Regions from separate parts of the Serratia odorifera genome, predicted to be linked through region 3. Evidence: riboswitches for the same ligand, from Rfam matches in the RefSeq annotation. Region 3 holds a riboswitch; each other region holds the start of a gene.
What was found. A riboswitch is a leader RNA that binds a small molecule or an ion and turns the genes downstream of it on or off. The one in region 3 is predicted to bind thiamine pyrophosphate.

Region 1: another riboswitch for thiamine pyrophosphate. It lies ahead of thiB (thiamine ABC transporter substrate binding subunit); the one in region 3 lies ahead of thiM (hydroxyethylthiazole kinase).
Region 2: another riboswitch for thiamine pyrophosphate. It lies ahead of thiC (phosphomethylpyrimidine synthase ThiC); the one in region 3 lies ahead of thiM (hydroxyethylthiazole kinase).

The regions. Positions count from the first base shown of each region.
Region 1 covers NZ_JBGMUT010000004.1:201,498-205,249, reverse strand. Annotated here, with positions in the region: gene sgrR (HTH-type transcriptional regulator SgrR) at 1-1,637, shown strand, start outside; TPP riboswitch at 1,675-1,773, shown strand; gene thiB (thiamine ABC transporter substrate binding subunit) at 1,856-2,812, shown strand; gene thiP (thiamine/thiamine pyrophosphate ABC transporter permease ThiP) at 2,788-3,752, shown strand, end outside.
Region 2 covers NZ_JBGMUT010000020.1:17,716-21,467, forward strand. Annotated here, with positions in the region: gene thiC (phosphomethylpyrimidine synthase ThiC) at 1-1,955, opposite strand, end outside; gene thiE (thiamine phosphate synthase) at 1-7, opposite strand, end outside; TPP riboswitch at 2,070-2,194, opposite strand; gene ACCC84_RS22940 (Rsd/AlgQ family anti-sigma factor) at 2,302-2,817, opposite strand; gene nudC (NAD(+) diphosphatase) at 2,917-3,684, shown strand.
Region 3 covers NZ_JBGMUT010000007.1:127,128-130,879, reverse strand. Annotated here, with positions in the region: gene thiD (bifunctional hydroxymethylpyrimidine kinase/phosphomethylpyrimidine kinase) at 1-764, opposite strand, end outside; gene thiM (hydroxyethylthiazole kinase) at 764-1,555, opposite strand; TPP riboswitch at 1,591-1,687, opposite strand; gene ACCC84_RS17265 (GNAT family N-acetyltransferase) at 1,821-2,246, shown strand; gene ACCC84_RS17260 (MFS transporter) at 2,257-3,477, opposite strand; gene ACCC84_RS17255 (winged helix-turn-helix transcriptional regulator) at 3,572-3,752, shown strand, end outside.

The sequences.
Region 1 (3,752 bases), on a different contig from region 3:
AATTCATCCGCCTCTGGCAACGCTGCCATGGCGAAACCACCGAAACCACCTTGCAGGAACTGGCGGAGGTGCTCAGCTGCTCTCGTCGCCACGTGCGCTCATTGCTGGGCGCGATGCAGCAGGCCGGTTGGCTGACCTGGCATGCGGAGGCTGGGCGCGGCAAACGTTCGCAGCTGACCTTCCACTACACCGGCCTGGCGCTACAGCAGCAACGGGCGGAGGAGTTACTGGAGCAGGATCGCATCGACCAGTTGGTGCAGCTGGTCGGCGACAAAAACGTGGTACGCCAGATGCTGCTTTCCCAACTGGGGCGCAGCTTCCGCCAGGGCAAGCACATACTGCGCGTGCTGTATTACCGCCAATTGTCCAACCTGTTGCCCGGATCGGCGCTACGCCGCTCGGAAACCCATCTGGCACGGCAAATTTTCAGCGGGTTGACGCGCATAAATGAGGAAAACGGGGAACTGGAATCCGATCTTGCCCACCATTGGCAGGCGTTAACTCCGTTGCACTGGCGTTTTTATCTACGACCGGCGATTCACTTTCACCATGGCCGCGAACTGGATATGGAGGACGTGATCCAGTCGCTGACGCGCCTGATGCCGCTGCCGCTGTTTTCCCACCTCGATCGCGTCACCTCGCCAACGCCGTATGTTATCGACCTTCATCTGCACAGCCCGGACTACTGGCTGCCATGGCTGCTGGGCAGCGTCCATGCGATGATTGTGCCGCGCGAATGGCGTAGCTTGCCAGACTTCGCCCGCCATCCGATTGGCACCGGCCCCTACAGCGTGGTGCGCAATCATCAGAATCAATTGAAAATTCATGCCTTTGACGATTATTTCGGTTTTCGCGCACTGATTGACGAGGTCAATATCTGGGTGCTGCCGGAGGTCACCGAAGAGTTGGTACACTCCGGCGTACAGCTGCAAGCCGATGACACCGGCAAAAACGAACTGGAGAGCCGGCTGGAAGAAGGCTGTTATTTTTTGCTGTTCGACCAGCGTTCGGCGTTGGCCGCCGACCCGACAATCCGCAGCTGGCTGTGTGAGCTGATCAACCCGATTGCGTTGCTAAGTAATGCCGGGCCGGTATATCAGCGCTACTGGTCCCCCGCCTACGGCATTTTGCCGCGCTGGCACCACAACCGCCAATTGGCACAACAAAGCAAGCCGCCAGGTCTGACCGAACTGACGCTCACCTACTACAGCGAGCACTCCGAATTTTATGCCATCAGCGAAGCCATTGAGCCGCTGCTGGCACAGCACGGCATCAGGCTGAAGGTACAAATCGTCGATTACGATCGCTGGCATCAGGGCGCAGCGCACAGCGATATCTGGCTCGGCAGCGCCAATTTCTACTTGCCGCTGGAGTTTTCGCTGTTTGCTACGCTGTATGAATTACCGCTGATGCAGCACTGCATGAGCGAAGACCTGAATCAGGACGCGACGCAATGGCGCGACAATACCCTGCCGCTGGCAGAGTTTTGCCAACGCCTGGTCAGCCGTCATCACCTGCACCCGCTGTTTCACCACTGGCTGCAATTGCATGGCCAGCGCAGCATGCGCGGGGTGCGCATGAATACCCTCGGCTGGTTCGATTTCAAATCCGCCTGGTTCGCACCGCCGGAGGCATAATCGTCTTTCGCCGAAGACGCAGACTCTTTACAATAGCGCCGTCTCAACGGGGTGCGGAAGACAGTTTCCGCTGAGAGCAAACCCGTCGAACCTGAACCGGCTAATACCGGCGGAGGGATTTGAGCATCGCCAACGGATAACCCGCTTGCTTTCTCAGAGACCTTGCCCCCTTATTCCAGGAGTGCAACGTGATCAAAAAATACCTGCCCTGTCTGTTAATGCTGCTGGCCGCACCGGCGCTGGCCAAAGAAACGCTGACGGTTTACACCTACGACTCCTTTGCCGCCGATTGGGGCCCCGGCCCGGCGATCAAAAAAACCTTCGAGGCCGACTGCGACTGCGAACTGAAGTTCGTCGCGCTGGAGGATGGTGTTTCCCTGCTTAACCGACTGCGGATGGAGGGCAAAAACAGCCCGGCCGACGTCGTACTGGGACTGGACAACAACCTGCTGCAGGCCGCCGAGCAAACCGGGCTGTTCGCGCCAAGCGGCGTCGACACCGCCAGCCTGACGGTTCCGGGCGGTTGGCAAGACCGTACTTTCGTACCCTACGATTACGGCTACTTTGCTTTCGTCTACAACAAGCAGAAGTTGAAAAACCCGCCGAAGAGCCTACAGGAACTGGTCAGCAGCGATCGGCCGTGGAAAGTCATTTATCAGGATCCGCGTACCAGCACTCCTGGTCTGGGCCTGCTGCTGTGGATGCAGAAGGTGTATGGCGATCGCGCGCCGCAGGCGTGGCAACAGCTGGCAAAGAAAACCGTCACCGTGACCAAGGGCTGGAGTGAAGCCTACGGCCTGTTCCTTAAGGGTGAAGGCGATCTGGTGCTGAGCTACACCACCTCGCCGGCCTATCATCTGATCGAAGAAAAGCAAGACATGTATGCCGCCGCCAACTTCAGCGAAGGACACTACTTACAGATCGAAGTGGCCGCCAGACTGAAAGCCGGCAAGCACCCGCAACTGGCCGAGCGGTTTATGCAATTTATGCTGACGCCGGCATTCCAGAACACCATTCCTACCGGCAACTGGATGTATCCGGTAATCAAGACCACGCTGCCGGCGGGCTTTGATTCGATGCCGGTACCGCAGACCGCGTTACAATACAGCGCGCAAGAGGTAGCCAAACAGCGCAGCAACTGGATCCGTACATGGCAAACCGCCGTCAGCCGCTGATCCCCGCCTGGCTGTGGCCGGGACTGATCGCCGCGGGTCTGATCCTGCTGGTCGCCGCGCTGGCGTTTGGTTCGCTATGGCGACACGCGCCGCAAAGTGACTGGACGGGCGTCTGGCATGACGCCTATTTATGGCACGTGGTGCGCTTCACCTTCTGGCAAGCGCTATTGTCCGCGCTGATTTCCGTGCTGCCGGCCATTGCGCTGGCGCGGGCGTTATATCGCCGGCGCTTTCCCGGCCGCGCGCTGTTGCTGCGGCTGTGCGCCATGACGCTGGTGCTGCCAGTGCTGGTGGCGGTATTCGGGCTGCTCAGCGTCTACGGACGGCAGGGATGGCTGGCGACACTGTGCGGCTGGCTGGGGATCGACTACCAGTTTTCGCCATATGGGCTGCAGGGCATTCTGCTGGCACACATGTTCTTCAACTTGCCGTTGGCGACGCGATTATTGTTGCAGGCATTGGAAAACGTCCCGGTGGAACAACGCCAACTGGCTGCCCAGTTGGGCATGAACGGCTGGCAGCAGTTTCGCTTTGTCGAATGGCCGGCATTACGTCGTCAAATATTGCCGAGCGGCGCGCTGATATTCATGCTGTGCTTCGCCAGCTTTGCCACCGTGCTGTCACTAGGCGGCGGCCCGCAGGCGACCACCATCGAATTGGCCATCTACCAGGCGCTGAGCTATGACTACGATCTTGGTCGCGCGGCGCTGCTGGCGCTGATCCAGCTGGCCTGCTGTCTGGGGCTGGTGGTGCTCAGCCAACGGCTGGGCCAGGCGCTGCCGGTCGGCCATACCCAGGGTGCGCACTGGCGTAATCCGCAGGACAGCCACCGGCAACGCATAACCGATTTTATGCTGATCGCCGCCGCCCTGCTGTTGCTGTTGCCGCCGCTGCTGGCGGTGATCGTCGATGGCGCCAATCAGGCAATGGTCAGCGTACT
Region 2 (3,752 bases), on a different contig from region 3:
CAGCCATTGTTGTCCTCCTGCAAGGCGCTTGCGCTGTGGTACAACTCACTGCCGCGCGAGCGAAATTCGGCGGACATTTTCTCCATGCCGGAGAGCACTTCAATCGGTTTGCCAGCTTGCTGTTCGGCGGCTTTATCTTGCGCGGCGGCGTAGTCGCGTACTTCCTGCGAAATTTTCATCGAGCAGAATTTCGGCCCGCACATCGAGCAGAAATGGGCGATTTTGCCGGATTCCTGCGGCAGGGTTTCGTCGTGGTAGGCACGGGCAGTGGCCGGATCCAACGCCAGGTTGAACTGATCTTCCCAACGGAATTCAAAGCGCGCCTTCGACATGGCGTTATCGCGGATTTGCGCGCCCGGATGGCCTTTGGCCAGATCGGCGGCGTGTGCGGCAATCTTGTAGGTGATCAGGCCCTGTTTAACGTCTTCCTTGTTGGGCAGACCCAGGTGCTCTTTCGGCGTGACGTAACACAGCATGGCGCAACCGAACCAGCCAATCATCGCCGCGCCGATACCGGAGGTGAAGTGGTCATAACCCGGCGCGATATCGGTGGTCAACGGCCCCAGGGTATAAAACGGCGCTTCGTGGCAGTGCTCGAGCTCTTCGGTCATATTGCGGCGGATCATCTGCATCGGCACGTGTCCCGGGCCTTCGATCATGACTTGCACATCGTATTCCCAGGCAATTTTGGTCAACTCACCCAGGGTGTGCAGTTCAGCAAACTGCGCTTCGTCATTGGCATCCTGAATCGACCCTGGGCGCAAGCCATCACCCAGTGACAGGGAAACGTCGTAGGCGGCGCAGATTTCGCAGATTTCACGGAAGTGCTGGTACAGGAAGTTTTCCTGATGGTGGGACAGACACCACTTGGCCATGATCGAGCCGCCGCGCGACACAATGCCGGTCAGGCGTTTGGCGGTCATCGGCACGTAGCGCAGTAAAACGCCGGCGTGAATGGTGAAGTAATCCACCCCTTGTTCGGCCTGCTCCAGCAGGGTGTCGCGGAACATTTCCCAGGTCAGGTTTTCTGCGACGCCGTTCACTTTTTCCAGCGCCTGGTAAATCGGTACCGTGCCGATCGGCACCGGGCTGTTGCGCAGGATCCACTCGCGGGTTTCGTGGATGTAGCGGCCGGTGGAAAGATCCATCACGGTATCGGCGCCCCAGCGGGTTGACCACACCAGCTTTTCCACTTCTTCTTCAATGGAGGAGGTAACCGCCGAGTTGCCGATATTGGCATTCACCTTGACCAGGAAATTGCGGCCAATGATCATTGGCTCGGATTCCGGGTGGTTGATGTTGGCCGGAATGATGGCACGGCCGGCGGCCACTTCTTGCCGTACGAACTCCGGCGTAATGTTTTCCGGCAGGTTGGCGCCCCAGCTTTGACCTGGGTGCTGCTGGCGCAAAACTTCACCGCGGATGCGCTCGCGCCCCATGTTTTCGCGGATGGCGATAAACTCCATTTCCGGCGTGACGATACCGGCACGCGCATAGTGCAATTGGGTGACGCATTTGCCCGGCAGGGCCTTGCGTGGTTGCGGCAGATGTTCAAAGCGCAGGTGATCCAATCCTTCATCTGCCAGACGTTGCTGGGTGAAACCGGAGCTGACGCCGTTCAGCGTTTCAGTATCATGGCGTTCGTCAATCCAGCCGGCACGCAGTTTGTTCAGTCCACGATGTACGTCCAACTGCGCTTGCGGATCGCCGTAGGGGCCGGCGGTGTCATACACCGGGATGGCTTCATTCTGTTCATACTGCGGCTGTTGTTTGCTGCCGCCGATCAGCGTCGGGCTGAGCTGGATTTCGCGCATTGGCACCTGCAGATCCGGTCGCGAGCCTTCGAGGTAAATGCGGCGAGAATTGGGGAAGGCGACGCCTTGCAGATTGTCGATAAACTGCTGCGCTTCTTCACGTTGTTCTTTACGAGGACGGTTTTTGTTCACATTAGACATAGCAAATTCCTACAAGTCGGGTGAGTTGGGAAAATTGCTTGTCTGGAGCTCGGAGGGAGTAACGATGTTAGCCGATCGGCAGGCGATTGCTGAATATTGGCTGCCTGCCGGCGGTGATTGATTACTCTTGTTCCCTTCGCGGGTATTAACCCGATCAGGTTCCGCGGATCCCGAATTAACGGTCTCAGCCTGGCCGACTTTTAAAAAAAGCGCGACGCTAGGCACTCCGACAAGAGCCCCCAGTATAGAAGGGCGTTTAAAAACTACAAGCCTCACGCGCATATTTCAGGATGGAGTGCGTGAGGCCAGCGGTTATTGTGCTGCCGCGCCAGGGCAGCAAGAAAAATCAGGCTGGATGGGACAGCGTTTTGTTACTGGCCGGGTCGGGGTTGTCCTGCTGCCAGGTCTCCGCCGCCAGCAGGATCAGACGATCCTCCAGCGCAAAGCGAGCGGCCAGCACTTCACCGATGTCTGACAGCGCCTGATGAAACTCCAGGCACAGATCCTGGTCGATCTCGATATCGGAATAGCGATCGTGAAACGCCATCACCTGCTCGGTGTTGATCCATAATTTGGGATAGATCTGGGTGGCCAGCGCCATTTTTGGGCTACCTGCGCCTTCCACTTGTTTGATAATTCTGTCATAGATATGAAAATGCCCTGCGGAGAGATAGTCCACCAGATTATGGCAAAAGTTCTCCAACGCTTTTTCATTCAGCGGCGTATGCTTTTCTTTGTTCGGTTTGATCCCTACGAGGGTGCAGTAGGCGACGAGTAACTGCTTGCGCGCCTCAAGCCATTGATCAACTAATTCATTACTACCACCAACGCGCTGAGTCAGGCTTTCCAAGTGGTTGAGCATTTTTGACTCCGTAAGTAAGAAAAAGTAACGGTAAGTTATGAAAATGTAACAAGACCGATTTCTAGAGTGCCAGTGAAGCTGAGGTTGTGCAACAACGATATGGAACTTGCATTAACGGGTAACGAATATGGCTGGTGGATAGTCAGCCATGAAAGCAAACTTTGGTTACCAAACGGTGAATTGCCGTTTGGGACTGCCGACGCGCTCGGGTTGCGCGGCCGTTCGGGGCGACAGATTGGCGAGTGGGAGGGGGCGCCGGTGTGGCTGGTGCGCCAGCCGATGCCGCAGGAGATGGGGTCGGTGCGGCAACTGCTCGATCTCGATCGCGGGTTGTTCCAGCTAGCCGGGCGTGGCGTTCAACTGGCCGATTTTTACCGCTCGCATCAGTTCTGCGGTTACTGTGGCCACCAAATGCACCTGAGCCGTACCGAAAGCGCCTGCCTGTGCGATAACTGCCGCGAACGCTATTATCCGCAAATCGCACCCTGCGTGATTGTCGCCATCCGTCGTGATGACGAAATCCTGCTGGCGCAACACGTTCGTCACCGTGGCGGTATTCATACCGTGTTGGCCGGATTTGTTGAAGTGGGCGAAACCCTCGAGCAGGCGGCAGCGCGTGAAGTGATGGAGGAAAGCAACATTCACATCAAGAATCTGCGTTACGTCACCTCACAGCCGTGGCCATTTCCGCATTCCCTGATGATGGCGTTTATGGCGGATTATGACAGCGGCGAGCTGCGCCACGATCCCAAGGAGCTGTTGCACGCCGGTTGGTATCGCTACGATCGGCTGCCGCTGTTGCCGCCGCCAGGCACCGTAGCGCGGCGTTTAATCGAGGACACCGTGGCCCTGTGCCGCGCGCAATGATGCGCTCGCGCGATGATGCCAGTGGCACGTCACGCTGGCTCCCTACGGACTGTGCCGCATCGCCGCGA
Region 3 (3,752 bases):
CCCTGCCCGACTTCCAGACTGTCCGCCTGTTGCAGCGCCCGTTGCAGATAATCTTTGGCAGCGCTGACCGTATCCGCCCAGTTTGCATGACGTGGACGCAACGCCGCCAGCGCCGCCGACAGCGTGCAGCCGGTACCGTGCGTGTGGCGGGTCGCCACCCGCGTCGCGGTAAAGCGCAGTTCGCCCTCTGCGGTGAACAACCAATCCGGGCTTTCCTGTTCGCTCAAATGACCCCCTTTCATCAACACCGCCTGGCAACCCATCGCCAGCAGCGCGCGACCTTGCTCACGCATCTGCCGCTCATCCTGCGCCGGTGACGAGGCCAGCAGCGCCGCCGCTTCCGGCAGATTGGGGGTAATCAATGACACCTGAGGCAACAGTTCACGGCGCAGGGAGTCGACCGCTTCCGGTGCCAGCAGCGGATCGCCGCTTTTCGCCAGCATCACCGTATCCAGCACCACAAACGGCAACGGAGAATGTCGCAGGCGCTCCGCCACCGCCTGCACGATATCGGCGTTGGCCAGCATGCCGATTTTGGCGCTGTCGATACGCACATCGCTCAGCACCGAATCCAGCTGCGCGGCGACAAACTGCGGCTCGATGTTGTAAACCGACTGCACGCCACGGGTATTCTGCGCCACCAGTGCGGTGATCACGCTGGTGCCATAGGCGCCCAGCGCCGAAAAGGTCTTCAGATCGGCCTGTATGCCGGCTCCGCCGCTGGGATCGGTACCGGCGATGGTGAGGGCGTTAATGCGTTTCATCACAGCGCCTCCGCGTTCAGTTGATACAGTGCATCAAGAAATGCCGGCGTAAAACTGCCGGGCCCCTGAGCCTGTGTGCTGGCGCGTTCGCCGCACAGCGACATTACCCGACAGGCGGTAGCAACGTGATCCAGCCGCTCGCCCGGCAGGGCGCAAAACGCCGCCGCCACCGCCGACAGGGAGCAACCGGTGCCGACCACCCGCGTCATCAGGATATCGCCACCGGGGATTGCCCAGTCGGCTACGCCGTTGGTGACATAATCCACCGCACCGGTCACCGCAACTATCGCGCCGCTGGTTTGCGCCAGTTGACGCGCCGCCGTCAGCGCGGTTAACGAATCGGCGGTGCTATCGACGCCGCGCCCGCCGCCCTGCACGCCGCCAAGTGCCAGGATTTCCGAGGCGTTGCCACGGATCGCCGCCGGCCGTAGCGCCAACAGACGCTGGGCAAATTCGCTGCGATAATGCAACCCGCCGACCGCCACCGGATCCAGTACCCATGGCGTACCGGCCTGATTAGCCGCGTCGATCGCCGCCAGCATCGACTGCCCGCGCGCGGCGGTCAGGGTACCGATATTGACTAATAATCCGTTGGCAATGCGGCTGAACTGCGCGGCTTCCTCCGGTTCGACCACCATCGCCGGCGAAGCGCCCAACGCCAGCAATACGTTGGCCGTCAGCGCTTGCACCACCTCGTTGGTCAGGCAGTGAATCAATGGGGAGTGCTGTTTGAACAGGTTAAAGCTGGCCGCGGCGCGGGCACCGGGGAATACATCAGGTCGAGCGATCATAATCCTCCCAACCGGCGTTCAAGAAGGCGGATACCGGCTGGGTATCGAGACTTCCCTACGCTGGCATTATCCAGATCAGGTAATACGGGTATTTCTCAGCCTTCACGTAGAAGGGCACCCCGAGTCATTTAAATTGTGTCTTTTACTGCAAGCCAGCTTAGGGGAACTGGCCTGCTGAAGCAAGCCGCCCAGGCGACGAATAGCGGTGGACTTCCCCATCAGAAAATGGCTAGCCTAACAATGTTGAAGGTTACCAGGAGCCGCTATGCACATCAGACCCTATCGGGAAACCGATCGCCCTTTTCTACGCACGCTTTACCTGGCCGCACGCAAGGCCGCCTTTACCTGGCGTGATACGCAAGGCTACCGTCTGGAGGATTTTGATCGCGCCACGCTCGGAGAGGATATCTGGGTCGCGGAGCAGGATGGCAAACTGCTGGGATTTGTCTCGATACATCGCGCAGAGAATTTTATTCATAACCTGTACGTCGATCCACACCTGCCGCCGCAAGGCGTCGGCAGCGCATTGTTGCATCAGGCAGAACAGACGTTCAGCGGCACCGGTTCGCTAAAATGCCTGGTGAACAACCAGGCCGCGCTGCGTTTCTATGACAAGCACGGCTGGCACGTCGTTGCGACTGGTTGTAACGGCCACGAAGAATATTATCTGCTGCACTCGCCCAACAGATAATGACCGCCGTTCAGGCTTTATTTGGCATCAATCCTAGCGTCAACCACCAGAATAACAGGGCGAACAGGCTAACGCCGGCGCCCAATCCACAGACGCCAACCCAACCGGCCAGCGCAAAGACATGGGTACTGGCAAACGCCCCGACGCCACTGCCTACGGCATAAAACAGCATATAACAGCCCACCAGCCGGCTGTGCGACTGCCCATCGCTACGAAAAATCATGCTCTGGTTGAGCACGTGAATTGCCTGCCCGGCCAGATCAAGCACCACAATACCGACAATCAACCACGGCATGCCGTTATGCAGCAGGCCAAGCGGCAGCCAGGCAAGCACCAGCAGAGCCAGACACAGCCCGGTCGCCTGTTGCCCTCGGCCACGATCGGCCCAATGGCCGGCTCGCACCGCCGCCAGCGCCCCAACGGCCCCCACCAGTCCGAACGCGCCAATCACCGAATGGCTAAAATTATGCGGCGGTTGACTGAGCGGCAGCACCACGGCGCTCCAGAAAATGCTGAACGCGGCGAACATCAACAACGCCAGCATGCCACGGATTTGCAAGGTGCGATCGCGCACCAGCAGCGTCAGCATCGAGCGCAGCAAGGCAGAGTAGCTGAGCGTTGCAGCCGGGCTACGCGGCTGAGGTAGCCAACGCGCCAAAATCGGTAACAGCATTAACGTCACGCCGGCAGAGAAAAAATAAACCGTACGCCAACCGCCCATGTCCGCCAGCGTACCGGACAGGGTGCGGGCCAGTAACAGCCCCATTACCACCCCGCCCTGCGCGGCACCCACCACACGCCCGCGCTCGTGCGGCCCAGCCAGGCTAGCCGCGAAGGCGATCAGCCCCTGCGTCATGGCAGTGCCCAATAGCCCCACCAGCAGCATGCTGGTCAGCAACAGCACGCTGCTGTTCGACCAGCCCACCGCCAGCAGCGCCGCGATCAATAGCAGCTGTTGTACCGCCAGCAAACGCCGGCGATTAAGCAGATCCCCCAGCGGTACCAGTAAGACCAATGCCAGCGCACACCCCAATTGCGTCACGGTGATCACCATCCCCACCGTTGCCAGACCGATGGCGAAATCCGAGGCAATGGCATCCAGCAACGGTTGTGCATAGTAAACGTTCGCCACGCTGAATGCGCTGGCGGCCGCCAATAACAGAACCAACGAGGTGGGTAACCGGTGCGTTTTGGCGGCAGGACAGATGTCATCAAGCAAATCGGTGCTCATGGTGGCCTCGGCAGTTAGGTTTCATAATTAAACCTAATGCAGGTTACGCAATGAGGTTTTATAATGCAACCTCTTCTGCGAAAAGGAGCGGATCATGAAACGTAAAAGCCTGGAACACGCACCTTGCCCAGTGGCACGCGCGCTGGATGTCATCGGCGATTGGTGGTCGTTATTGATCATTCGCGATGCCTTCGACGGCGTTAGTCGCTTCAATGAATTTCAAAAAAACCTTGGCATGGCGAAAAATATTCTTTCGCTGCGTCTGCGCACCCTGG